DNA from 3 places in the Pseudomonas sp. CDFA 610 genome. Region 1 is predicted to be linked to each of the others. Evidence: riboswitches for the same ligand, from Rfam matches in the RefSeq annotation. Region 1 holds a riboswitch; each other region holds the start of a gene.
What was found. A riboswitch is a leader RNA that binds a small molecule or an ion and turns the genes downstream of it on or off. The one in region 1 is predicted to bind cobalamin.
Positions count from the first base shown of each region.

Region 2: another riboswitch for cobalamin. It lies ahead of KDX39_RS14495 (CbtB domain-containing protein); the one in region 1 lies ahead of KDX39_RS01115 (ABC transporter substrate-binding protein).
Region 3: another riboswitch for cobalamin. It lies ahead of cobO (cob(I)yrinic acid a,c-diamide adenosyltransferase); the one in region 1 lies ahead of KDX39_RS01115 (ABC transporter substrate-binding protein).

Region 1 is NZ_JAGTPM010000001.1:234,037-241,499, reverse strand. It holds gene KDX39_RS01150 (ABC transporter permease) at 1-866, shown strand, start outside; gene KDX39_RS01145 (ABC transporter permease) at 866-1,771, shown strand; gene KDX39_RS01140 (ABC transporter ATP-binding protein) at 1,792-2,631, shown strand; gene KDX39_RS01135 (ABC transporter ATP-binding protein) at 2,642-3,406, shown strand; gene KDX39_RS01130 (oligogalacturonate-specific porin KdgM family protein) at 3,533-4,255, shown strand; gene KDX39_RS01125 (FadR/GntR family transcriptional regulator) at 4,460-5,194, opposite strand; gene KDX39_RS01120 (FadR/GntR family transcriptional regulator) at 5,303-6,019, shown strand; cobalamin riboswitch at 6,038-6,234, shown strand; gene KDX39_RS01115 (ABC transporter substrate-binding protein) at 6,368-7,381, shown strand; gene KDX39_RS01110 (FecCD family ABC transporter permease) at 7,378-7,463, shown strand, end outside.
Region 2 is NZ_JAGTPM010000007.1:131,183-138,645, reverse strand. It holds gene KDX39_RS14530 (metallophosphoesterase family protein) at 1-75, opposite strand, end outside; gene KDX39_RS14525 (DUF2314 domain-containing protein) at 256-1,422, shown strand; gene KDX39_RS14520 (TauD/TfdA dioxygenase family protein) at 1,520-2,359, shown strand; gene KDX39_RS14515 (hypothetical protein) at 2,523-2,792, shown strand; gene cobM (precorrin-4 C(11)-methyltransferase) at 2,782-3,528, opposite strand; gene KDX39_RS14505 (cobalamin biosynthesis protein) at 3,560-4,009, opposite strand; gene KDX39_RS14500 (CbtA family protein) at 3,987-4,709, opposite strand; gene KDX39_RS14495 (CbtB domain-containing protein) at 4,720-4,905, opposite strand; cobalamin riboswitch at 5,006-5,216, opposite strand; cobalamin riboswitch at 5,275-5,497, shown strand; gene cobW (cobalamin biosynthesis protein CobW) at 5,608-6,717, shown strand; gene cobN (cobaltochelatase subunit CobN) at 6,721-7,463, shown strand, end outside.
Region 3 is NZ_JAGTPM010000010.1:203,923-211,385, reverse strand. It holds gene KDX39_RS19950 (C40 family peptidase) at 1-232, shown strand, start outside; gene KDX39_RS19945 (PQQ-dependent sugar dehydrogenase) at 404-1,732, opposite strand; cobalamin riboswitch at 1,894-2,109, shown strand; gene cobO (cob(I)yrinic acid a,c-diamide adenosyltransferase) at 2,202-2,813, shown strand; gene KDX39_RS19935 (cobyrinate a,c-diamide synthase) at 2,839-4,134, shown strand; gene bluB (5,6-dimethylbenzimidazole synthase) at 4,131-4,781, shown strand; gene cbiB (adenosylcobinamide-phosphate synthase CbiB) at 4,778-5,686, shown strand; gene cobD (threonine-phosphate decarboxylase CobD) at 5,679-6,680, shown strand; gene KDX39_RS19915 (cobyric acid synthase) at 6,680-7,463, shown strand, end outside.

The DNA of each region.
Region 1 (7,463 bases):
CCTACGCTCAGGCCTACCAGGAACTGGGCCTGGACAAACCGCTGACCACCCAGTTCGTGATGTACATCAAGGACCTGTTGCACGGTGATCTGGGCAAGGCCCTGCTGACCGGCCACCCGGTGATCGAAGACATCGCCAGAGTGTTCCCGGCCACGCTGGAACTGGCGACCCTGGCCATTCTGTTCGGCGTACTGATCGGCCTGCCACTGGGCGTTTATGCCGCAACGCATCAGGGCCGCGCCGGTGATCATGTCGCCCGGGTCATCACCCTGTTCGGTTACTCAACACCGATCTTCTGGCTCGGCATGATGGCGTTTCTGGTGTTCTACGCCTGGCTCGGCTGGGCGGGCGGCGTAGGACGCATCGGCCTGGCCTACGACGGCCTGATCGAGACCCGCACCGGTCTGCTGCTGATCGATACTGCACTGTCCGGCGACTGGGATGCGTTTCGCAGCGCGCTGCGCCACATCCTGCTGCCTGCGGTGATCCTGAGCTTCAACTCGGTGGCCTACATCAGCCGTATGACCCGCAGCTTCATGCTTGAACAGCTGTCGCAGGAATACATCATCACCGCCCGGGTAAAAGGCCTGTCGCAACGCCGCATTGTCTGGGGCCATGCATTCCGCAACATTCGCGTGCAACTGCTGACCATCGTCGCCCTCGCCTACGGCGGTCTGCTGGAAGGTGCGGTGCTGATCGAAACCGTCTTCGCCTGGCCCGGCTTTGGCCAGTACCTGACCAGCAGCCTGTTGCTGGGCGACATGAATGCAGTGATGGCCTGCGTGTTGTTGATCGGCCTGATCTTCGTGGTCCTGAACCAGATCAGTGACGCCCTCTACAAAGTCTTCGACCCGAGAACCCGCTGATGACGACTTCCATGACAAGCAGCGCCAAATCGACGTTTCAGGCCCCGACGTCAAGCCTTGCGGCCTTCGCCAATAGCAGCGCAAAGCTGATGCGCTTCCTGCTGCGCAACCCGATGACCCTGGCGGGACTGATCGTGATCAGCACGCTGATGATCGTCGCCCTGTTCGCCCCCTGGATCGCGACCCATGATCCGCTGGCACAGGATCTGTCGGCCGCGCTGCGCAGCCCTGGCGCGCAGAACTGGTTTGGCACCGACGAGTACGGCCGTGATGTGTTCAGCCGTCTGGTGTACGGCTCGCGCATCACACTTTACATCGTGATGCTGGTGACCGTGATCGTCGGCCCCATCGGCCTGCTGATCGGCACGGTGTCGGGCTACTTTGGTGGCTGGGTCGACAGCCTGTTCATGCGCATCACCGACATCTTCATCTCGTTCCCGAGCCTGGTGCTGGCACTGGCCTTCATCGCGGCACTGGGTCCGGGCCTCGAGCATGCGGTGATTGCCATCGCCCTCACCGCCTGGCCACCCATCGCGCGTCTGGCGCGGGCCGAAACCCTGTCGCTGCGCAACGCCGATTTCGTCGTCGCAGTGAAGCTGCAAGGCGCCTCGTCGGTGCGGGTCATCGGTCGTCACATCATTCCGATGTGCCTGTCCTCGGTGATCATCCGCCTGACCATGAACATGGCCAGCATCATCCTCACTGCTGCCGCGCTGGGCTTTCTCGGGCTGGGCGCTCAGGCGCCGCTGCCGGAATGGGGCGCGATGATCTCCAGCGGTCGGCGCTACATGCTGGAAAGCTGGTGGCTGGTGGCAGCGCCCGGCGCAACCATCATGCTGGTCAGCCTGGCGTTCAACCTGCTCGGTGACGGCCTGCGCGACGTACTCGATCCACGCAGCGAATGACAATAACAAGGACGATAACCATGTCTCAGATAAAGCTTGCGGTAGAAGATTTGCGGGTCGAGTTCCACAACGCCGGCAAGACCACGGCGGCGGTTCGCGACGTATCGTTCACGCTGGGCCGCGAAAAGCTGGCAATCGTCGGCGAGTCCGGCTCGGGTAAATCCACGGTCGGACGCAGTCTATTGCGCCTGCATCCAGCCAGCGCGCGGATCACTGCCAAAACGCTGCGCTTCGGTGACGTCAATCTGCTCGAATGCAGTGAAAAACAGATCCAGGGCATTCGTGGCCGACGCATGTCGATGATCATGCAGGACCCGAAATACTCGCTCAATCCAGTGATCAAGGTCGGCGAGCAGATCGCCGAAGCCTATCTGGCGCATCACCGGGTATCGCGCAAGGAAGCCCGCGAACGCACGCTGGACATGCTCGCCAAGGTCCATATCCGCGAACCGGCCCGGGTCTACGAGCTGTACCCGCACGAGGTGTCGGGCGGCATGGGGCAACGGATCATGATCGCCATGATGGTCATCACCGATCCGCAGGTCATCATCGCCGACGAGCCGACCTCGGCGCTGGACGTGTCGGTACGCCGCCAGGTGCTCAATGTGCTCGAAGAACTGGTCAGCGAGCGGGACCTGGGGCTGATCTTCATCAGCCACGACCTGAACATGGTGCGGCATTTCTGCGACCGCGTGCTGGTGATGTATGCCGGGCGCGTCGTGGAATCACTCAAGGCCGATGAACTGGATCAAGCCTGTCACCCCTATACCCAAGGCCTGCTGGCCGCACTGCCCAGCCTTGATCGCCCGCGCGCCAGCCTGCCGGTATTGCAGCGCGATCCCCTCTGGCTCACTCACTGAGAACGCTCCCATGGCAATGATTGAAGTCAACTCACTGAACCTGAGCTTCGGCACGGGCACTGCTTTGAATCAGGTGCTGCGCGACGTCAACCTGCAGGTCGAGCAAGGCCAGTCGTTCGGGCTGGTCGGCGAGTCGGGGTCGGGCAAGACCACCGTGCTGCGCTGCCTGGCGGGGCAGTATCACCACTGGACCGGTGCCTTGAGCGTGGCGGGCCAGAAAGTCGGCCGCAAGCTCGACGCCAGCCATTACCGCACCGTGCAGATGGTGTTCCAGGACCCCTACGCATCGTTACACCCGCGTCACACCATTGACGCGGCCCTCAAGGAACCGCTGAGCATCCACAAGATCGATCAGCGTGACCGACGCGTCTGCGACGTGCTTAACCGCGTCGGCCTCAACGAGAGTTTCCGCTTCCGTTATCCGCATCAACTGTCCGGCGGCCAGCGCCAGCGCGTTGCGATTGCCAGGGCGCTGATTCTGGAGCCGCGCGTATTGCTGCTGGATGAACCGACGTCGGCACTCGACGTCTCGGTGCAGGCTGAAATCCTCAACCTGCTGGCTGACCTTCGTCAGCAGCAGGGCCTGACCTACCTGATGGTGACCCACGATCTGGGCGTGGTCGCGCACCTGTGCGACCGGGTTGCAGTGATGCAACAGGGCCAGGTCGTGGAAACCCTCGACAGCAGCCAGTTGAGCAACGATCAGGCGCAGCACGACTACTCACGACTGCTGATCCAGGCCAGTCGAGACATGGACATGCGCCCGAGCGGATGACCGCTGCAGGTCCGCCTACCACCAAACCTGGCTGACAGCGTGATCCCTGGCCGAACCGGCCATCGGATCCGGCTGCCTGCGATTTGCCCAAAACACCTTTTTTCTCACTCGAACAAGAATAAAAAAATGAAAAAATCAATCGCATTGCTTTCTCTGGCCGCCCTGTTCCCAAGCGCATGGACCCATGCCGACAGCGCCTACATCAACTACCGCCACCAATACGCAGAAAGTACCCGCATGCACGCCGACCGGGTCAAGTTCGGCACGCGCCTGGACAGCGGCTGGGGCTTTGAGGGCGAACTGAAATACAAGACGGCAGGTGATCGTCAGGACGTTGCCTTCGACAACACCGTGGGCAACGGCCACGAGCTGACGGTCAGCTATCAGCACAAGCTCAATGACAAATGGCTGCTGACCCCTTCCCTTGCGCTGGAAAGCATCGAGCGCTCCACGGCTTACAAAATGGGGTTGAAGGTCGGCTACAAAGTGACCGACCAACTGACGCTTTCGGGTCGCTATCGCTATGACTCGATCAAGCTCGACCGGGACAAGATCAACAAGGACATGCCCGACAATCAGATGAACGATCAGTCGATCAACCGCTACGACGTCTGGGTCAACTACGCCACCAAAGGCCCCTGGTCATACGAGTACCAGTTCACCTATTTCGATGCCGACTATATCCGCTACGACAATGACAAGACCGACTACGAACAGAACGCCGCCTTCAAGTACAAATGGGACAAGAACTGGGTGCCGTTTTTCGAAGTGGGCGACATCAAGGTCAACGCCGAGGACGACAAGCGCCAACTGAGGTTGCGGGTGGGGGTGCAGTACAACTTTCTTTGAGGGTTGAAGCGCAAAAAGGCCGGAACGATGACATCCCGTTGAACGCATGACCCGTGGAAGGCGGCTTGCCGGCGATGACGTCAGTTCAGTCACTGAAAAGTCGCATCAGAAAATGCATCGCCGGGACGCCGCCTCCCACAGCTCGTTGAGGGCTACAAGATTTGTACATGACAGCAGAACGGGACGCTCAGCGTCCCTTCGATGTCAGTCGCTGTAGAGCGCCTGGGTTCTGCGCAGGCGCATGCGGCTGCCGTTGAGGTGCAGGTACATGGCAGAGCGGGCGGCGTCGACATTGCCTTCGGCGATGGCGTTGTAAATCTGTCGGTGTTCGGCATTGATGCCGGCCAGATAGGCATGTCGATCGCTCTGGCCGGTGTAGGCCGAGTTCATGCGGGTGCGGGGAATCAGCTTGGTGCCGAGGTGTTTCATGATATCGATCAGGTAGGCATTGCCCGACGCCTTGGCAATCTTGAGGTGAAACTGAAAGTCGGCATTGATGGTCGTTCCGGACTTCTGCGGGCCTTCCAGCAGCGCGTCGAAGGCCCGTTTGAGCTCCAGCAATGCCTCAGGACTGCGTCGTTGGGCGGCCAGACCCGCCGCTTCGACCTCAAGGCTCAGACGAAACTCCAGCAGGTTCAGCACGTCCGCCACCGTGACAATGGTGGCAGGCCCGACGGAAAAACCCTCCGGCGGCGGCATATCAAGCACAAAGGTTCCGACCCCATGACGCGTTTCGACCAGCCCCGCCGCCTGCATCCGCGACAACGCATCGCGCACCACCGTGCGGCTGACGCCCTCGGCTTCCATGATATGAAGCTCCGAAGGCAACTTTTCGCCACGCTGAAGCACACCGTCACGCATGCGCTGGGCAAAGCGGTCGACCAGGGTTTCAGCCAGGCGGCGATGATTCTTTTGCGAGGAAAGCGCGTTGTCCGACATTGCAGCCTCATGTCTATCGAATACCCGAGTATAGGCTGCGATCCCCGCACAAAACACGCCCTGAGTGAGGTTATACTCAGCGCCCCGATACGGACCTGATCACCCGCCATGGAACCTACCGCATCCCCGAAAGGCCGCCGTTCCAGCCTGACCCAGCAATTGGTCGCCGAATTCGCCCGCAAAATTCGCGAAGGCGAGATCCAGAGCGGCGAAAAGCTGCCCACCGAGCAGGTGATCATTCGGGAAACCGGGGTCAGCCGTACCGTTGTCCGTGAAGCCATGTCACGCCTGCAGGCCGAAGGGCTGGTCGAAACCCGGCATGGCATCGGCACCTTCGTCGTCGACGCCTCCCAGGCCAGGGCCGATCAGTCGGACGAGCTGTCCATCGGCACGCCCGGCGACGCCGTGGCAATCATTGAACTGCGACTGAGCCTTGAGCCCGAAGCTGCCGCGCTGGCTGCACAACGTCGCACGCCTGAACAATTGAGCGCCATTCGTCAGGCCCTCGACGAGTTGCACCGCTGCGTCCGGACCGGCCAGGATACCCTGCAGGCCGATTACGAATTCCATCGGCGCATTTCCCTGTGCACCGCCAACAGCTTCTTCACCGACGTGATGAACCAGTTGGGCAGCAGCATCCTGCCGCGCGCGCGCAGTGGTTTCGGCAACATCGCGTCGTTGCAGATGGAAGACGATCCTCATATTCAGCAGCGTGAGCAGGAACAGATCTTCGACGCCCTCGCCCATCAGGATCGCGACGCCGCCCGGGCCGCCATGCGCCTGCATCTGCTCAACAGCCTGCAACGCCTGCGTGCAAAGCCGTAGCGAGCCCATCCCTTATCGTTTACCATGCCGCCCGTCGGTTTCCGAGAGGAACTAACAGGGAATTCGCCCGCCTCGCGCCACGAGCCGAAACGAAACTGCCCCCGCAACTGTAGGCATTGAGCCAGTTCCACCACTGCCACTGGGTGATACCCGGGAAGGCCGGAGCCAGGCGATGACATGCCAGTCAGGAGACCTGCCGACCTTAATCAATCACTAACCGGCGGGGTGTCCGGGAAGGACATCCGCGCATGGCCTTATTGCGCCAGTTGCTGCTGTTTCCGGCAGACCGGGATGTGTTTTCCTGTTGTGCATGCGCCCTGACACACGTTCGAATCGAGGTCGCATTCCATGTCACTGCCCCGCCTTGTCGCACTCGCTGCCAGCCTGACCCTTTCAAGCCTGGCGCTCGCCGCACCGACCCACTATCCGCTGACTATTGAAAACTGCGGCTACTCGCTGACCTTCGCTCATGCGCCAGCCAGGGCCGTGACCATTGGGCAATCGGGCACCGAGATGTTGTACGAATTGGGCCTGGGCAACAGGCTGGTCGGTACCTCCCTGTGGTTCAACGATGTACTGCCGCGCTTCAAGGAACAGAACGACAAGGTCGAGCGTCTGGCCAACAACGAACCCAGCTTTGAGGCCGTGATCGGCAAACGCCCCGAACTGGTTGCCGTGCAACTGGAATGGATGGTCGGCAAGCAAGGTGCAGTCGGCACGCGGGAGCAGTTCCACGAACTGAAGATTCCGACCTACCTGATGCCGTCTGACTGCGAAGGCAAAGACAATCTGGTCGGCGCCGACGGCACGCGCCTCGAAGCGTTCCGCATCGAGACCATCTACAAGAGCATCGAGCAACTGGCGCAGATCTTTGATGTGCAGGATCGTGGCGACAAGCTGGTCGCCGACCTCAAGGCCCGCCTGAGCGCTGCTGTGGCCAATGTCCAGCAGAACCATGCCAAGGACGTGTCGGCGGTGTTCTGGTTCTCAAGCTCCGATCTGAAAGCCGATCCTTTCGTCGCGGGCCGCAAGGGTATTCCGGACTTCATGCTCAATAATCTGGGGATGCGCAACATCGTCCAGTCCGATGAAGAATGGCCGACCGTTGGCTGGGAAACCATCGCCAAGGCCAACCCGAGCATTCTGGTGATCGCCCGCATGGACCGCCGCCGCTTCCCGGCCGACGACTACCGCAAGAAAATCGAATTCCTCAAGTCTGACCCGGTGACCCGCAACATGGACGCTGTGAAGCACGACCGCATCGTGATCATCGACGCAGAAGGCATGCAGGCCAGCCTGCGTCTGTTCACCGGCATCGAAGAGCTGTCCGCTGCCGCCAACCGTTTCAATGCCACTCAATGAGATTGCCTGTCGCACTCGGCCATGTGATCTGGGTCTCGGCGGTGCTGGTGCTGGCCATCATCCTCGGCGCCGCGATTGGCGA
Region 2 (7,463 bases), on a different contig from region 1:
CTCGCAGCCTTGCAGGGCTTCCACGGCTTCTGGACGCAGCAAACCGTGGGTGTCGGAAATAATGCCGATTTTCATGAGGGCCTCGCAGCGATGTTGAGTGGGTTATGACCGCGAGAATTGATGGGTGTGCCTGCTGGAAAGTGGGTCTTGAAGAAAATAGTCTCGGGGTCACGGAACGCGGATGCTGCGAGTTGCGTCTGAGACGAGTTTGAGTTTTTCCACACCTATTAGCCGCTTAAAGGAATGACCCTTCGTATGACGGAACAGATTATTTATGGCGTCGAAGGCGAGAGCGCCGACTTCAAGGCTGCTGTAGCCAGTGCGCATCGCACGTTCAAGTTCTTCTGGAGAGAGCTGTCGTGGGAGCAGCGGCGCATCGTCAAGGCGCTGGACATGGCGGCGGTCAAGGTCTCGTTTGCGACCGATTCGACTGATCCGGACGGCCCTTCGGTCGAGAACATGTGGGTGACCGATATTGGGTTCGACGGCCACACACTTACCGGTGTGTTGATGAATGAGCCTCGCTGGGTCAGCCAACTGAGTGCGGGCGATCCGGTGTCGGTGCCGCTGGCGCACGTGAACGACTGGATGTACGTGTGTGGCGGTCGGGTCTATGGAGGCTTCACGATCGACGCGCTGAGAGCCGGCATGTCAACCGAAGAAAGGGCCGCGCATGATCAGGCGTGGGGGCTGGATTTTGGCGAGGCAGGGCGGGTGGCTCTGGTTCCTCCGGCCAATGGCAAGGCACCGGTGCTGTTCACCCGCCTGCTGAATGGCCGTGCAGACGGTAAGGCTCTGGACAAGCTGGAGCGCACCGAGCATCCGATGGCGTTGAACGTTCAGAGCACAGTAGAGCAGGGCCTTCGCGACGATCCTTCTTTGATTTCTGACTACGACGATGGCGGATGGCAGTTGTTGCATCGCGAGGCGCTCGCCGGAAACTGCAACTTTGTCATCACGCTGCTTTACATGGGCGCAGATGCTGCCGCGCTCAACAGCCAGGGTGAAAGTGCCTTGATGCTCGCCAGACGTGCCGGATGGCCAAGGCTCGTCGAGTTATTGGAAAGTGAAAGCCCGAACCTGCAACGGGCGATGCAGTATTCCGGTTTCTCGCTGTGGCCGATTGGACTGGGGATGGTCGCGGTCGCTCTGGGCGGTCTGTATTTTGTGGCCTTCAAGCCGTTGATGGATGTCTGGGCTGGCGTCCGTGCAGAGGCTGCGAACAAGTGGCTATTCACAGCGCTGTTCATGCTGCTCGGGTACGGCCTGGTGTCCTGCACCGGTCCCTGGTATTTCCGACTCCGGGAGCGTACGCCGATGTGGGGCAAGTCCCGTGCAATGGACATGATTGCTCTGATGGGCTGGCTTGCGCTCGGCTTTGTTCTTCAAGAGACATTGGCCGATTACCTGAGCAGACGCTGAACCCCGCTGTATCGCGTGGAAAACTTATAAATCCTGCCTGTTGCGCACTGCTCATCAAAAGCGTACCGTAAGGTTCACTTATGAAGAGGGTCGCATCATGTTAGCCACTTCGAAAACGTGTCTGCTTCACGAGCCGATCAAACCTGTCATTGGCACCCGGATTCTCAACACCAAACACGAACTGTTGAGCGGCGAGCTTGCGGACGGGATCCGCGCTTTGCTGGAGCAGCGGGGCGTGCTGGTTTTTCCGCGAATCGGTTTCAGCGATGCTGAGCAGATTGCGTTCACCCGAACGCTGGGCACGTTTTCGGCAGAAGCCAGCGACGGTCAGAATGTCACCAAAATCACGCTGGACGCCAGGGTGAACCCGGCGGGTGCCGAGTTTCTGAAGGGGTCGCTGTATTGGCACATCGACGGCACCAGCAGCGATGTGCCCATCCTGGCTTCGCTTCTGGCCTGCAAGGTGAAGGCAAGCTGGGGCGGCAACACCGGGTTTTGCAATACGTATGCGGCCTATGAGGCACTGTCTGCGGCGGACAAGCTGCGCTACGCCGGCATGCGTGTCGTGCACGCGCCCTGGTCATCGCTGTTTTACTACAATCCAGAGCCGAGTCTGACGACGCTCAAGCTCATGCAGGCCATCGGTGAGAAAGAACTGCCGCTGGTGTGGAAGCATCGCTCGGGCCGTAAATCGCTGATTCTGGGCTGCACGGCGCAGCAGGTAGCAGGTGTCAGCCGGGCCGAGAGCGCACGGATTCTGGTCGAGTTGCGTGAGTGGGCGACGGGCGAATCGTTCAGCTACAGCCACGAATGGCAGGTGGGTGATCTGGTGGTCTGGGACAACACGGGCACCATGCATCGTGCCGAGGCGTATGACCCGGAATGGGGGCGCCTGATGCATCGCACCAAGCTGGAAGGCGAGGAACCTTTTGAATAGGCCCTGATGCGATGTTGTTCGAAAATAAACTCATGTGTACATTTACGCATTGACTCACACCATGCGTTCACATGTTCGCGACATTCGAGCACTTATGCTCGGTCAGTCATTGGTGTAACGGGCCGTTATCAGTCGGCTGGAGGAAAGACCTATGTGCGGATCCATGCGCGGGACCAAGGAACCCATCGCGGGTGTGTTCGTGTTGCTGTTGCTGGCTGCCGGAGGTTGGGCGGCACAAGAGCCGTTTCCCCACTTTGGAAGCGACATCACGCCTGATTCGCAGATGAGTGAAAAGGTCCGTACACAGCCGGTTCAATCACGTCAGCTTGCGCCGGATAATCTGCGTCGTTTCAGTAACGCCGGTGCCACGCCGGACTATGTCCACGCCGTTGCTGGCACCCGCTGTCTGCCAAGCCCTGTCGCTAAGGTCTGAACAGGTGCGCATGGCCTGCCCGATACAGCGATGACTCGCTGAACGTATCGTTTGCCAGTACACGTCCTACCAGTATCAACGCAGTGCGCCGGAAACCTTTGGCCTGCACCTTTTCTTCTATGTCTGCCAGGGTGCCTTGCACCCAGTCCTGATCCGGCCAACTGGCGCGATGCACCACGGCAATCGGGCAGTCCTCGCCGTAATGCGGTACGAGGTCTTCGATGATCCGGTGCAGATTGTTGACGCCCAGATGAATCGCCATGGTGGCCCGATGCTGCGCAAGGCTGGCCAGTTCTTCGCCGGGCGGCATTGAAGTCTTGTCGGCGTAACGGGTCAGGATCACGCTCTGCGAGATGTCGGGCAGGGTGAGTTCTGTGCCGAGCAACGCCGCACAGGCGGCCGTTGCAGTAACGCCGGGGATGATTTCAAAGGGAATGCCCAGTTCGCGCAAATGCCGGATCTGTTCGCCGATGGCGCCATACAGGCTCGGATCACCCGAGTGCACGCGTGCAACGTCCTGACCCTGGGCATGAGCGGTCTTGATCAGGTCGATGATCTGTTCCAAGTGCAGCTCGGCGCTGTTGACCACCTGAACGGCCCGATTGCCCTCCAGCACTGCGACGGGCACCAGTGAGCCTGCGTATAGGATGACCGGGCAACTGCGGATCAGGCGCTGGCCCTTGACGGTGATCAGCTCCGGGTCGCCGGGGCCTGCGCCGATGAAAAAAACGGTCAAGGAAATCTCCTGAATTGAGTCAATGCCGCGATTATCCGCCTGTAGCAGGGCTGGTTGCCAAGGCAAATGTAGCGTGGGTGTTTTTCTGGCGTTCGATCACCAGCCCGGCGGTGCCATCACCCAGTTGCGCCGCAAGCGCCAGCGCCGAACCTTCGGCGACGCCGTGGCATCCGGTGTGTTGCAGGACATTCGCCGAGCGATGCGTGAGGTGCAGATCCCAGTACACCAACTGCGCCGCATTGAAGAGCACCAAAGGAACGGCCAGTTGCTGCGCCAATTCCAGCAGGCCGGGCTCTTCGCTTTTCAGGTCGATGGAGGCCAGCGCCGTGACATCGGCCATGCCCAGTCCATGCGCCTTCAGGTGCTGCTCCAGCAGTGCATGCAACTGCAGGACAGAGCAACCGCGCCGACACCCCAGGCCCGCGACGATGACAGACGCGGGCAGGGTGATCGTCTGCTCAGGCCGGGTGTGGTTCGGCATGTTGCAGATCGACGTTGTTGCGACGGAACAGCCAGGCGCTGATCATGCCCAATGCCACCCAGAACACGGCATTGGTCAGCAGCGAGGCCACGATGAATTGCGATTCCAGCGTCTCGGGTGCAAGGCGCTCGTGAACCAGCGGCTGTGGCGCGCCGATCACATGCGGTGCAACCAGAATGGCGATGCCCAGCACTTTGAGCAGCAGATTCTGACCGAAGATCAGCAGCGCGAGACCAGCAGCGGTGGAGGCTGCGGTGCCGACCCACCAGAGCTGACGCTGACCGAGCTCGGCGGCTGCAGTGCCCGGCAGCTCCGGCGGCAGGCCCAGCGTCGGGGCCAGCACGAACACGGCGAAACCGGCCAGTCCCCAGCCGGCACCCTGAAGCGGGCTGCCCGGTGCGCGCAAGGTATAAAGCCCAGCGAGCATCAACGCGAATCCTGCTGCAACCACCAGATTGCCTCCGGTGGTGGACAGCACGCGCTGCCACCCGTCTTCCGGCTCCCAGGCGGCTTCGTCATGTTCATGAGGGTGCTCGGCCGCGACGCCGCTGGCATGTTCATGCACGTGTTCGGCAGGGGCGTTTTCGTAGGTTTCGGCCTGCTGGATCAACGGGACGACCCAGAAGCTTTGCAACAGCGTCAGCAACAGCGCGGCGAGCAGGCCGGTGAAACCTGCGGTGTAAGCGATTCGCTTGAACATTGTGGTGTCCTCAATGACAAGGGAAGGCGGCGCTGTGACGGGTATCGTGTGCCGCGTTGTGCACGGCGGCAATGTGCGAGAAACCGGCAAAGTACACAAGGCACGCGCCCAGCAGGGCGGCGCTGATGGCTGCGGTGAGACGTTGCGTGCGGGTGGAGCTGGCTGTGGCCGGATGGCTGCTGCTGATGGTCGTCATGGCGTTCCCTCTGAGTCGTTGGGCAAAAGCGGGCCATGCGCACAGATACCCGCTGACGAACGTCAGAGGCTTCAATGGCGCCCGCCCACCGCGGGTGTGTCATTTGCAAACGTAGCGGGCCGGTCTCCGGGCTCGCGAGGGGACGAGACAGCACTGTCTCTCCTTCGAAGTCACCTTCCCATGCCGGAGCACAGTGGATCTGACTTCCTCTCGCTTACCGTTGCGGGGGCAGCACCGGACTTGCTCAACGATCTGAGCGCACCGGTTTCCCGTTTCACCCCGTGAGGGGCACCCGTAACAAGGCGCACAGGAGACCACGCGTGGCGGGGGATCGTCAATCTCAGCGATTGACCTGCCAGCGGTCACTGCGTAGCCTTGCCGGTTCGAGGTTCTTCGCTTGCAGCCCAGTGCTCAAGCGCAGCTAAGACGGGAATGCGGTCGATGCCGCAGCTGCCCCCGCAACTGTAATCGGTCATGTTCGTCGCACAGCCACTGCCCCGGCGGGAAGGCGCGATGAATGCGTATCGCAAGGCTCGAAAGCCTGCAATGCGCTGCCGTAAGCCAGGAGACCTGCCTCGACCCGGGCCAAGGCCCGCGAATTCTCACTACAACCGGGCGGGGTGATCCGGTGGCGATTTGATCCGTGTGTGTCGCACGCGGTTCTCGTCCTGTTTGCCCGCCGCATTGCCACAAGGGCATCTGATGAAAACACTGGCCAAGCTTCCCGTCACCATCGTCACCGGCTTTCTGGGCTCGGGTAAAACTACCCTGTTGCGTCACATGCTCGATAACGCCGAAGGGCGTCGCATCGCGGTGATCGTCAACGAGTTCGGCGAGTTGGGTATCGACGGCGAAATCCTCAAGCAGTGCACCATCGGCTGTACCGAAGAAGAAGCCAACGGGCGTGTCTATGAGCTGGCCAACGGCTGCCTGTGCTGCACGGTTCAGGAAGAGTTCTTCCCGGTGATGCGCGAACTGGTGGCTCGTCGCGGCGATCTGGATCACATCCTGATCGAGACCAGCGGCCTGGCGCTGCCAAAGCCTTTGGTTCAGGCTTTCCAATGGCCGGAAATCCGTAACGCCTGCACCGTCGATGCGGTCATCACCGTGGTCGACAGTCCGGCGGTATTGGCCGGTACGTTTGCGGCCTTCCCGGACCAGGTCGATGCCCAGCGCAAGCTGGACCCGAATCTGGATCATGAGTCGCCCCTGCACGAGCTGTTTGCCGACCAATTGGCCAGCGCTGACCTGGTCATCCTCAACAAGGCCGACATGATCGACGCTGAAGGGTTGGCTGCGGTTCGCGCAGAAGTCTCTGAGGAACTGCCGCCCGCCGTCAAGGTGATCGAGGCCAGCAGTGGTCGTCTGCCGATCAGCGTGTTGCTGGGCGTCGGTGCCGAATCGGAAGTCCACATCGACGGTCGCAAGACCCATCATGATCATCATGACGGTGAAGACGATGATCACGACCACGACGCGTTTGACTCGATCTCCATCAAACTGCCTCAGGCCGAAGAGGCTTTACTGCTCAATGCATTGAACCAACTGGTCGTGCAGCACGGCATTCTGCGCGTCAAAGGTTTTGCCGCGATTCCCGGCAAGCCGATGCGCCTGCTGATCCAGGGCGTGGGCACACGTTTTGATAAGCACTTTGACCGTGCATGGCGTGCGGACGAAGAACGCATCACTAATCTGGTGTTGATTGGCCAGGAACTGGATGCCACTGCGCTTGAAGCCCAGCTCAACAGCTTGCTGGAGGAAGAGGTCTATAAAGGGCTGGAAGCAAAACTTCGTGAGATGAGCAAGGACTGACCCATGCACCTGCTGAGAACCCAGCCCGGCGGTTTCGTACCCGACGACAGCATCGCTGATCTTGGGCAGACCCCGGCCGATCTGGTGATTCTCTGCAGCGGCGATTCGAGCCTGGCGCTGCTGGCCGAAGCGGCCCGGCAGATGCCTGAAGATTACCCCAGCCTGCGTCTGGCCAACCCGATGCAGATACAGAATCACGCCTCGGTCGATCTGTATGTCGATGAGGTACTGCGTCACGCCAAAGTGATTGTGCTTTCTCTGCACGGCGGCATTGGTTACTGGCGTTACGGCGTCGAGCGGCTGATGGAGCTGGCTGCGCAAGGCGTCACGGTGATTATGGTGCCGGGGTGTGACCGGCACGATCCGGAACTGATCGACCTGAGCACCGTTGCTGCAACCGACTGCAACCGGCTGTGGCAGTTCCTGCGTCAGGGCGGTCTACAAAATGCGCTGGACCTTTATAGCTGCATCGCCAGCACCTGGCTCGGTCACGATTACGCCTGGGCCGAGCCTCAGCCGCTGCCACGTACCGCTGTTTATCATCCGAAGCGGGCAACTGCCGGACTGGCCGACTGGCAGGCCGACTGGCTCAGTGACCAGCCTGTGGCTGCGTTGCTGTTTTATCGTTCGCACTTGCAGGCCGCCAACACCGGCTTCATCGACGAATTCTGCGCGCGACTGCAGGCACAGGGCCTCAACCCTTTGCCGATCGCCGTCGCCAGCCTCAAGGAGGCTGGCTGCTTCAC
Region 3 (7,463 bases), on a different contig from region 1:
GAACGTGCGCCGTGAACAGCTGCAATCAGGGGATCTGGTGTTCTTCGCCACCTCGGGTGGCTCGCAGGTTTCTCATGCCGGGATCTACGTCGGCGAAGGCCGCTTCGTGCATGCGCCGGCTACCGGTGGCACGGTCAAGCTGGACAGCCTCGACAAGCCGTATTGGCAGAAGGCTTACCTCAACGCCAAGCGCGTGATTCAACCGTCGAACCTGGCGCAGAATCGTCCCTGATTACCGCCGTTTCGAGGGCGCAAGCGCCTGTCTATGTATGGCAGTTGGCAGGGGAATGTGGGAGGCGGCTTGCCGGTGATCCGGTTTCCTGACCAGCGTTCTCAGTGCCTGAAACAGCCATGTCGCCGGCCACCGCCTCCTATAAAACTTACGCCCTGAGGCAGCTTGTATCTACTGAGCCGCCTTTATCGACGTCACCCGCCAGATCTTATTGCCCACATCATCCGCCACCAGCAACCCGCCGCGATGGTCATTGACTACTCCTACCGGGCGGCCCATGGCTTTTTCGTCTTTGTTGAGGAAGCCGGTCAGCACATCAACCGGTGCGCCGTTGGGTTTGCCGCCGCTGAAGGGCACGAACACGACCTTGTAGCCGCTGTGCGGTTTGCGGTTCCAGGAGCCATGCTGGCCGATGAACAGACCTTCGTTGAACGGTGCTGCCAGTGTCTTGCCGTCAGCGAAGACCAGCCCCAGTGAAGCCGTGTGTGGGCCGACCGCGTAATCCGGGGAGATGGCCTTGGCGACCAGGGCCGGGTTCTGCGGTTTGACGCGCTCGTCCACGTGCTGGCCGTAGTAACTGTAAGGCCAGCCGTAAAAACCGCCGTCCTGCACCGAGGTCACGTAGTCGGGCACCAGATCGCTGCCGATCTCGTCACGCTCGTTGACGGCGGTCCACAGCTTGCCAGTGGCAGGCTCCCAGTCCATGCCATTGGGGTTGCGAAGGCCCGAGGCGAAGATGCGGTGGTTGCCGGTGGCAGGGTCCACTTCCCAGATCGCTGCACGGCCTTCTTCCTTGTCCATGCCGTTCTCGGCCACGTTGCTGTTGGAGCCGACGGTCACGTACAGCTTGCTGCCGTCTTTGCTGGCGATGACGTTCTTGGTCCAGTGGTGATTGAGCGTGCCGCCCGGCAAATCGACCACTTTGGTCGGCTGCGCGCTGATTGAAGTCTGGCCGCTTTCATAGGGGAAGCTGATCAGCCGGTCGGTGTCGGCCACGTACAGCTTGTTTCCCACCAGTGTCATGCCGAACGGCGAATTGAGGTTCTGCAGGAAGACACTGCGGGTTTCGGCCACGCCGTCGTTGTTGGTGTCGCGCAGCAGGGTGATGCGGTTGGCGCTCGGTACGCCTGCACCGGCGCGGCCCATGACCTTCTCCATGACCCAGCCGCGGATGCCTTTTCCGTCATCCGGTTTGGCCGGCGAGTTGGTTTCCGCAACCAGCACATCGCCATTGGGCAGCACATACAGCCAGCGCGGGTGATCCAGATGTTCAGCGAAGGCGCCGACCTGAGTGCCTGGCGCAGCCACCGGTTTGGCGTCTTTTTCCCAGCCGATGGCCGGAGCGATGTTGACCGTCGGAATCAGTGTCTTATTGGGCTCCGGCAGTGTGGGAGAAGGCCCTGTTCCATCCGAGACCTGCAAGGTCGAAGACTCGCCGCACGCCGCAAGGCCGCCTGCGAGCAGAAGCAGTACGGCGTACTGTGGTCTGATTTTGAACATCGTGAATCTCCATCGAAAAAGGCTGGGTCCAGTAAGGGATAGAGACACCCTGATGGCTGAGGTTCAATTGCGTGTCGCCCTCCGGCGGTGCCATGCAGGTGAATGGCCTTTATGCCCTCGGTACTGCGGTGTCGATTGACGCTCCACCCCCAACCCTCTACCCTTCGCGGTTTGTTTCAGGTGCTCTGCAATCCTCCCGATTGGCAGGGTGAAACAGGGAAGCCGGTGAGGGTCTGACGATTCGATTCCGGCGCTGCCCCCGCAACGGTAAATGAGTCAAGGCTGTGCATGATGCCACTGCGTTTCGACGCGGGAAGGCGCACTGTCAGGGTGACCCGCTCATGAGCCCGGAGACCGGCCTGAAATACTCAATGGCATCACGGAGGGTGATGCTCTGTGCAGGGCGTTGCCGTGCTGTTCAGTGCTGTCCTTCCGTCTGCTTTCGCGACCCCCCGAGCGGAGAGCCGAGATGAACGAATCCCCCGAACGCGACGAACGCCATCTGGCGCGCATGCAGCGCAAGAAAGCCGTGATGGACGAGCGTATCGCCAGCTCACCCAATGAATGCGGTCTGTTGCTGGTGTTGTCCGGCAACGGCAAGGGCAAAAGCAGCTCGGCGTTCGGCATGCTCGCGCGCGCCATGGGCCACGGCATGCAGTGCGGCGTGGTGCAATTCATCAAGGGGCGCAACAGCACAGGCGAAGAAATGTTTTTCCGCCGTTTCCCCGAGCAGGTGCGCTATCACGTGATGGGCGAGGGCTTCACCTGGGAAACCCAGGATCGCCAGCGCGATATCGCGGCCGCCGAAGCCGCCTGGGCCGTGAGTCTGGAAATGCTGCGCGACCCGGCCATCGGTCTGGTCGTGCTCGACGAGCTGAACATTGCCCTCAAGCACGGCTATCTGGATCTTGAGCAGGTATTGACCGACTTGCAGGCCCGTCCGCCGATGCAGCATGTGGTAGTGACCGGCCGTGGTGCCAAACCCGAATTGATCGACCTGGCAGATACCGTTTCGGATATCGGCGTAGTCAAACATGCATTTCAGTCCGGCATTCGGGCGCAGAAAGGTATAGAACTGTGAGCCTTTCAGTTGTGAGCATTCGGTCATGAGAACCCCCAGGGATTGTCCGGCAGTTCTGATTGCTGCACCCGCATCCGGCCAGGGCAAGACCACGGTCACGGCGGCGCTGGCACGCCTGCACCGCAATCAGGGGCGCAAGGTGCGCGTCTTCAAGTGTGGCCCGGACTTTCTCGATCCGATGATTCTGGAGCGCGCGAGCGGGGCACCGGTGTTTCAACTGGACCTGTGGATGGTCGGTGCCGACGAAAGCCGTCGCCTGTTGTGGGAGGCGGCCGAAGAGGCGGACCTGATCCTGATCGAAGGCGTGATGGGCCTGTTCGACGGTACGCCGTCCAGCGCTGATCTGGCGCGCCATTTCGGTGTGCCGGTGCTCGGCGTGATCGATGGCACGGCCATGGCGCAGACCTTTGGTGCTCTGGCGCTGGGGCTGGCGCGCTATCAGCCTGATCTGCCGTTTGCCGGCGTGCTGGCCAACCGCGTGGGTACGGTGCGTCATGCGCAGTTGCTGGAAAACAGCCTGACCGAAGGCTTGCGCTGGTACGGTGCGCTGTCCCGTGAAACCGGCTTCGAGCTGCCCAGTCGCCATCTGGGGCTGGTCCAGGCCGACGAACTCAACGACCTTGATCTGCGCCTGGACATGGCTGCCGCAGCGTTGGCCAGCACCTGCGAGGTGGCCTTGCCTCCAGCGGTAACATTCACTGCGCCAGAACCTGTACATGTCGAGCGCTTGCTGGAGGGCGTGCGCATTGCGGTGGCCCGCGATGGAGCCTTTGCGTTCACCTACGGCGCGAGCCTCGACCTGCTACGCACCATGGGCGCCGAGCTGACCTTCTTCTCGCCGATCCGCGACAGCCATTTGCCGGAGGCTGACAGCGTGTACTTGCCCGGCGGCTATCCGGAGCTGCATCACGTTGAACTGTCCGCCAACACCACGATGCTGGCCGACATCCGCACGCACCACGCGGCCGGCAAACCCATGCTGGCCGAATGTGGCGGCATGCTGTATCTGCTGGAAGCCCTGACCGATGTTGAGGGCGTGCGTGCCGAACTGGTTGGCCTGCTGGCGGGCGAGGCGGCCATGCAGAAGCGTCTGGCAGCGCTGGCCCTGCAAGCAGTCGAAATGCCGGAAGGCGAGTTGCGCGGCCACACCTATCACCACTCGCTGACTACGACTGAATTGCAGCCGATTGCCCGAGGCATCAGCCCCAACGGCGGGCGCGGTGCCGAAGCGGTTTATCGCGAGGGTCGCCTGACCGCTTCCTACATTCACTTCTATTTCCCGTCCTGTCCCCAGGCGATTGCGGCCCTGTTCAAGCCATGACCGAGCACGCGTTCAATGATGAAGAGCGGGCAGCGGTGTACCGCGCTATTGCCGAGCGTCGCGACATGCGGCACTTCGTCGGTGGCAGCGTGGCGCCCGAACTGCTCGCCCGTTTGCTGGAGGCTGCACACCAGGCACCGAGCGTCGGGCTGATGCAGCCCTGGCGGTTCATCCGGATCAGCGACCCGGCACTGCGCGGCAGGATGCAGGCGCAGGTCGAAGAAGAGCGGGTCCGCACGGCCGAGGCACTGGGCGAACGCACCGAAGAGTTCATGAAGCTCAAGGTCGAAGGCATCAATGACTGCGCTGAGGTGTTGGTTGCCGCGCTGATGGAAGGTCGCGAGCAGCACATCTTTGGTCGTCGCACCTTGCCGGAAATGGACATGGCGTCGCTGTCTTGCGCGATCCAGAACCTGTGGCTGGCCGCGCGCGCCGAAGGGCTGGGCATGGGCTGGGTGTCGCTGTTCGACCCTGATGCATTGGCCGATCTGCTGAACATGCCCGAAGGGGCCAAGCCGCTGGCGATTCTCTGTCTGGGCCCGGTAAAAGAATTTTATCCCGCACCGATGCTGGTGCTGGAAGGCTGGGCGCAGGCGCGTCCGCTGAGTGAGCTGTTGTATGAGAATCAATGGGGAGTGAGTCAATGAGTGTGGCGCTGTTGAGCGTGGCCGGGGTTGCGCTGGACGCGCTGCTCGGCGAGCCGAAACGCTCTCATCCACTGGTGGCGTTCGGACGCTTTGCCAATCGTCTGGAACAGCGCTTCAACAGCGGCGGTCGCGGCTGGCGCAGCCATGGCGTCACCGCCTGGTTCGTGGCGGTGATTCCGCTGACGCTGTTGGCCACGCTGCTGAGCTGGGCGCCGTTCGTGGGCTGGCTGGTGGAGATTCTGGCGCTGTATTGCGCGCTGGGCATGCGCAGCCTCGGTGAGCATGTGCAGCCGGTGGCTCAGGCATTGCGCAGCGATGATCTGGAAGAGGCGCGCCGTCGGGTCGGCTATCTGGTCAGCCGCCAGACCAGCGAACTGGATGCCACTGAAGTCGCCCGCGCGGCCACCGAGTCGGTGCTGGAAAACGGCAGTGATGCGGTGTTTGCTGCGCTGTTCTGGTTTGTGGTGGCCGGTGTTCCGGGCGTGGTGCTCTATCGACTGAGCAATACGCTGGACGCCATGTGGGGCTACCGCAACGAACGTTTCGAGCGATTCGGCTGGGCGGCGGCAAAGATCGACGACCTGCTCAACTACATTCCGGCGCGTCTGGTGGCGTTGACCTACGCGCTGCTGGGCAAAACCCGGCTGGCACTACGCTGTTGGCGCACTCAGGGACCGACCTGGGACAGTCCCAACGCAGGTCCGGTGATGGCGGCCGGTGCTGGCGCACTGGGCGTCGAACTCGGTGGCGCGGCGATTTATCACGGCGAGTTGCACCAGCGCCCGCAACTGGGCGAAGGCGTTCCTGCCGATGCCGACTCCATCGACCGTGGCTGGGAGCTGGTGCAGCGCGGCGTGTGGCTGTGGTTGCTGGTGCTGTGCATCGGGACGGAATTCTATGCTTGAGCACGGCGGCCGACTGCGTGCAGCGGCGCAGCATTACGGCATCGATCAGGCCGACTGGCTGGACCTGTCTACCGGTATCGCGCCGTGGTCCGCGCCGGTACCGGACATTCCTTTGCGTGCATGGGCGCGCCTGCCCGAGAACGATGACGGCCTCGAGACTGCCGCCTGCGCTTATTACGGCGTGTCACAGGTGTTGCCGGTAGCGGGGTCGCAGGCGGCGATTCAGGCATTGCCGCGGGTGCGCAGCGCCGGTCGGGTGGGTGTGCTGTCGCCGTGCTATGCCGAACATGCCCATGCCTGGCGCAAGCATGGTTATGTGGTGCGCGAAGTCGGCGAGCACGAAGTGGATTACTTTCTCGACAGCCTTGATGTGCTGGTGGTGGTCAACCCCAATAACCCGACCGGTTTGCACCTGAGCGCCGAGCGCCTGCTGGGATGGCATGCGCGGCTGGCAGAGCGGGGCGGCTGGCTGGTGGTGGACGAAGCCTTCATGGATAACACGCCTGAGCTGAGTCTGGCAGCCGAGACCTGGCGCATCGGACTGGTCGTGCTGCGTTCGTTCGGCAAGTTTTTCGGGTTGGCCGGCGTCAGGCTTGGCTTCGTGCTGGCCGAACCTACACTGCTCAGGCTGCTGGCGCAGGAAATCGGCCCGTGGTCGGTCAGCGGCCCGACACGGATGCTGGGGCAGGCGTGTCTGAATGACCGCGAATGGCAGGCACAGCAGCGCTTGCGCGCCGATCAGGCGCGTGACCGTCTGGTGGCACTGCTCGAGCTGTACGGACTCGCACCGCATGGCGGTTGTGCCTTGTTTCAGTGGCTGGTCACGCCTGAAGCCCAGGCCATCCATGAGTTCTGTGCCCGACGCGGGGTGTTGCTGCGCTTGTTCGAAGGCCTGACACCTGAAGTCTCCAGCCTGCGTTTCGGGCTGCCCTGCGACGAAGCTGACTGGCGGCGTCTGCACACTGTTCTGTTCGAATACCGCAAGGAATCCTGATGGCCACGCTGATGGTACAAGGCACCACGTCCGACGCCGGCAAAAGCACGCTAGTGACCGCGCTGTGCCGCTGGTTGACGCGACAGGGTGTCAAGGTCGTGCCGTTCAAACCGCAGAACATGGCGCTCAACAGCGCCGTGACCGCCGACGGCGGCGAGATTGGTCGTGCACAGGCGGTGCAGGCTCAGGCCTGCTACCTGCAGCCGCACACCGACATGAATCCGGTGCTCCTCAAACCCAACAGCGACACCGGCGCACAGGTCATCATCCATGGCCGTGCGGTGACCACCATGAATGCGGTGGCGTATCACGGCTATAAAGAGATCGCCATGCGCGCGGTGCTGGAGTCCCACGAGCGGCTGGGGCACAGCTATCCGGTGATCATGGTCGAAGGCGCCGGTTCGCCTGCCGAGATCAACCTGCGTGCCAACGACATCGCCAACATGGGCTTCGCCGAAGCCGTCGATTGCCCGGTGCTGCTGATCGCCGACATCAACCGTGGCGGCGTTTTCGCGCATCTGGTCGGCACCCTGGAACTGCTGTCGCCCAGCGAGCAGGCGCGGGTCAAAGGCTTCATCATCAACCGTTTTCGCGGTGACATCGCCTTGCTGCAGCCGGGCCTGGACTGGCTGGAAGCGCGCACCGGCAAGCCGGTGGTAGGCGTGTTGCCGTACGTGATGGACTTGCATCTGGAAGCTGAAGACGGTCTGGATCAGCGTCAGACCGACAAGGTCGAGCAGGTGCTGAATGTGGTGGTGCCGGTGTTGCCGCGCATCAGCAATC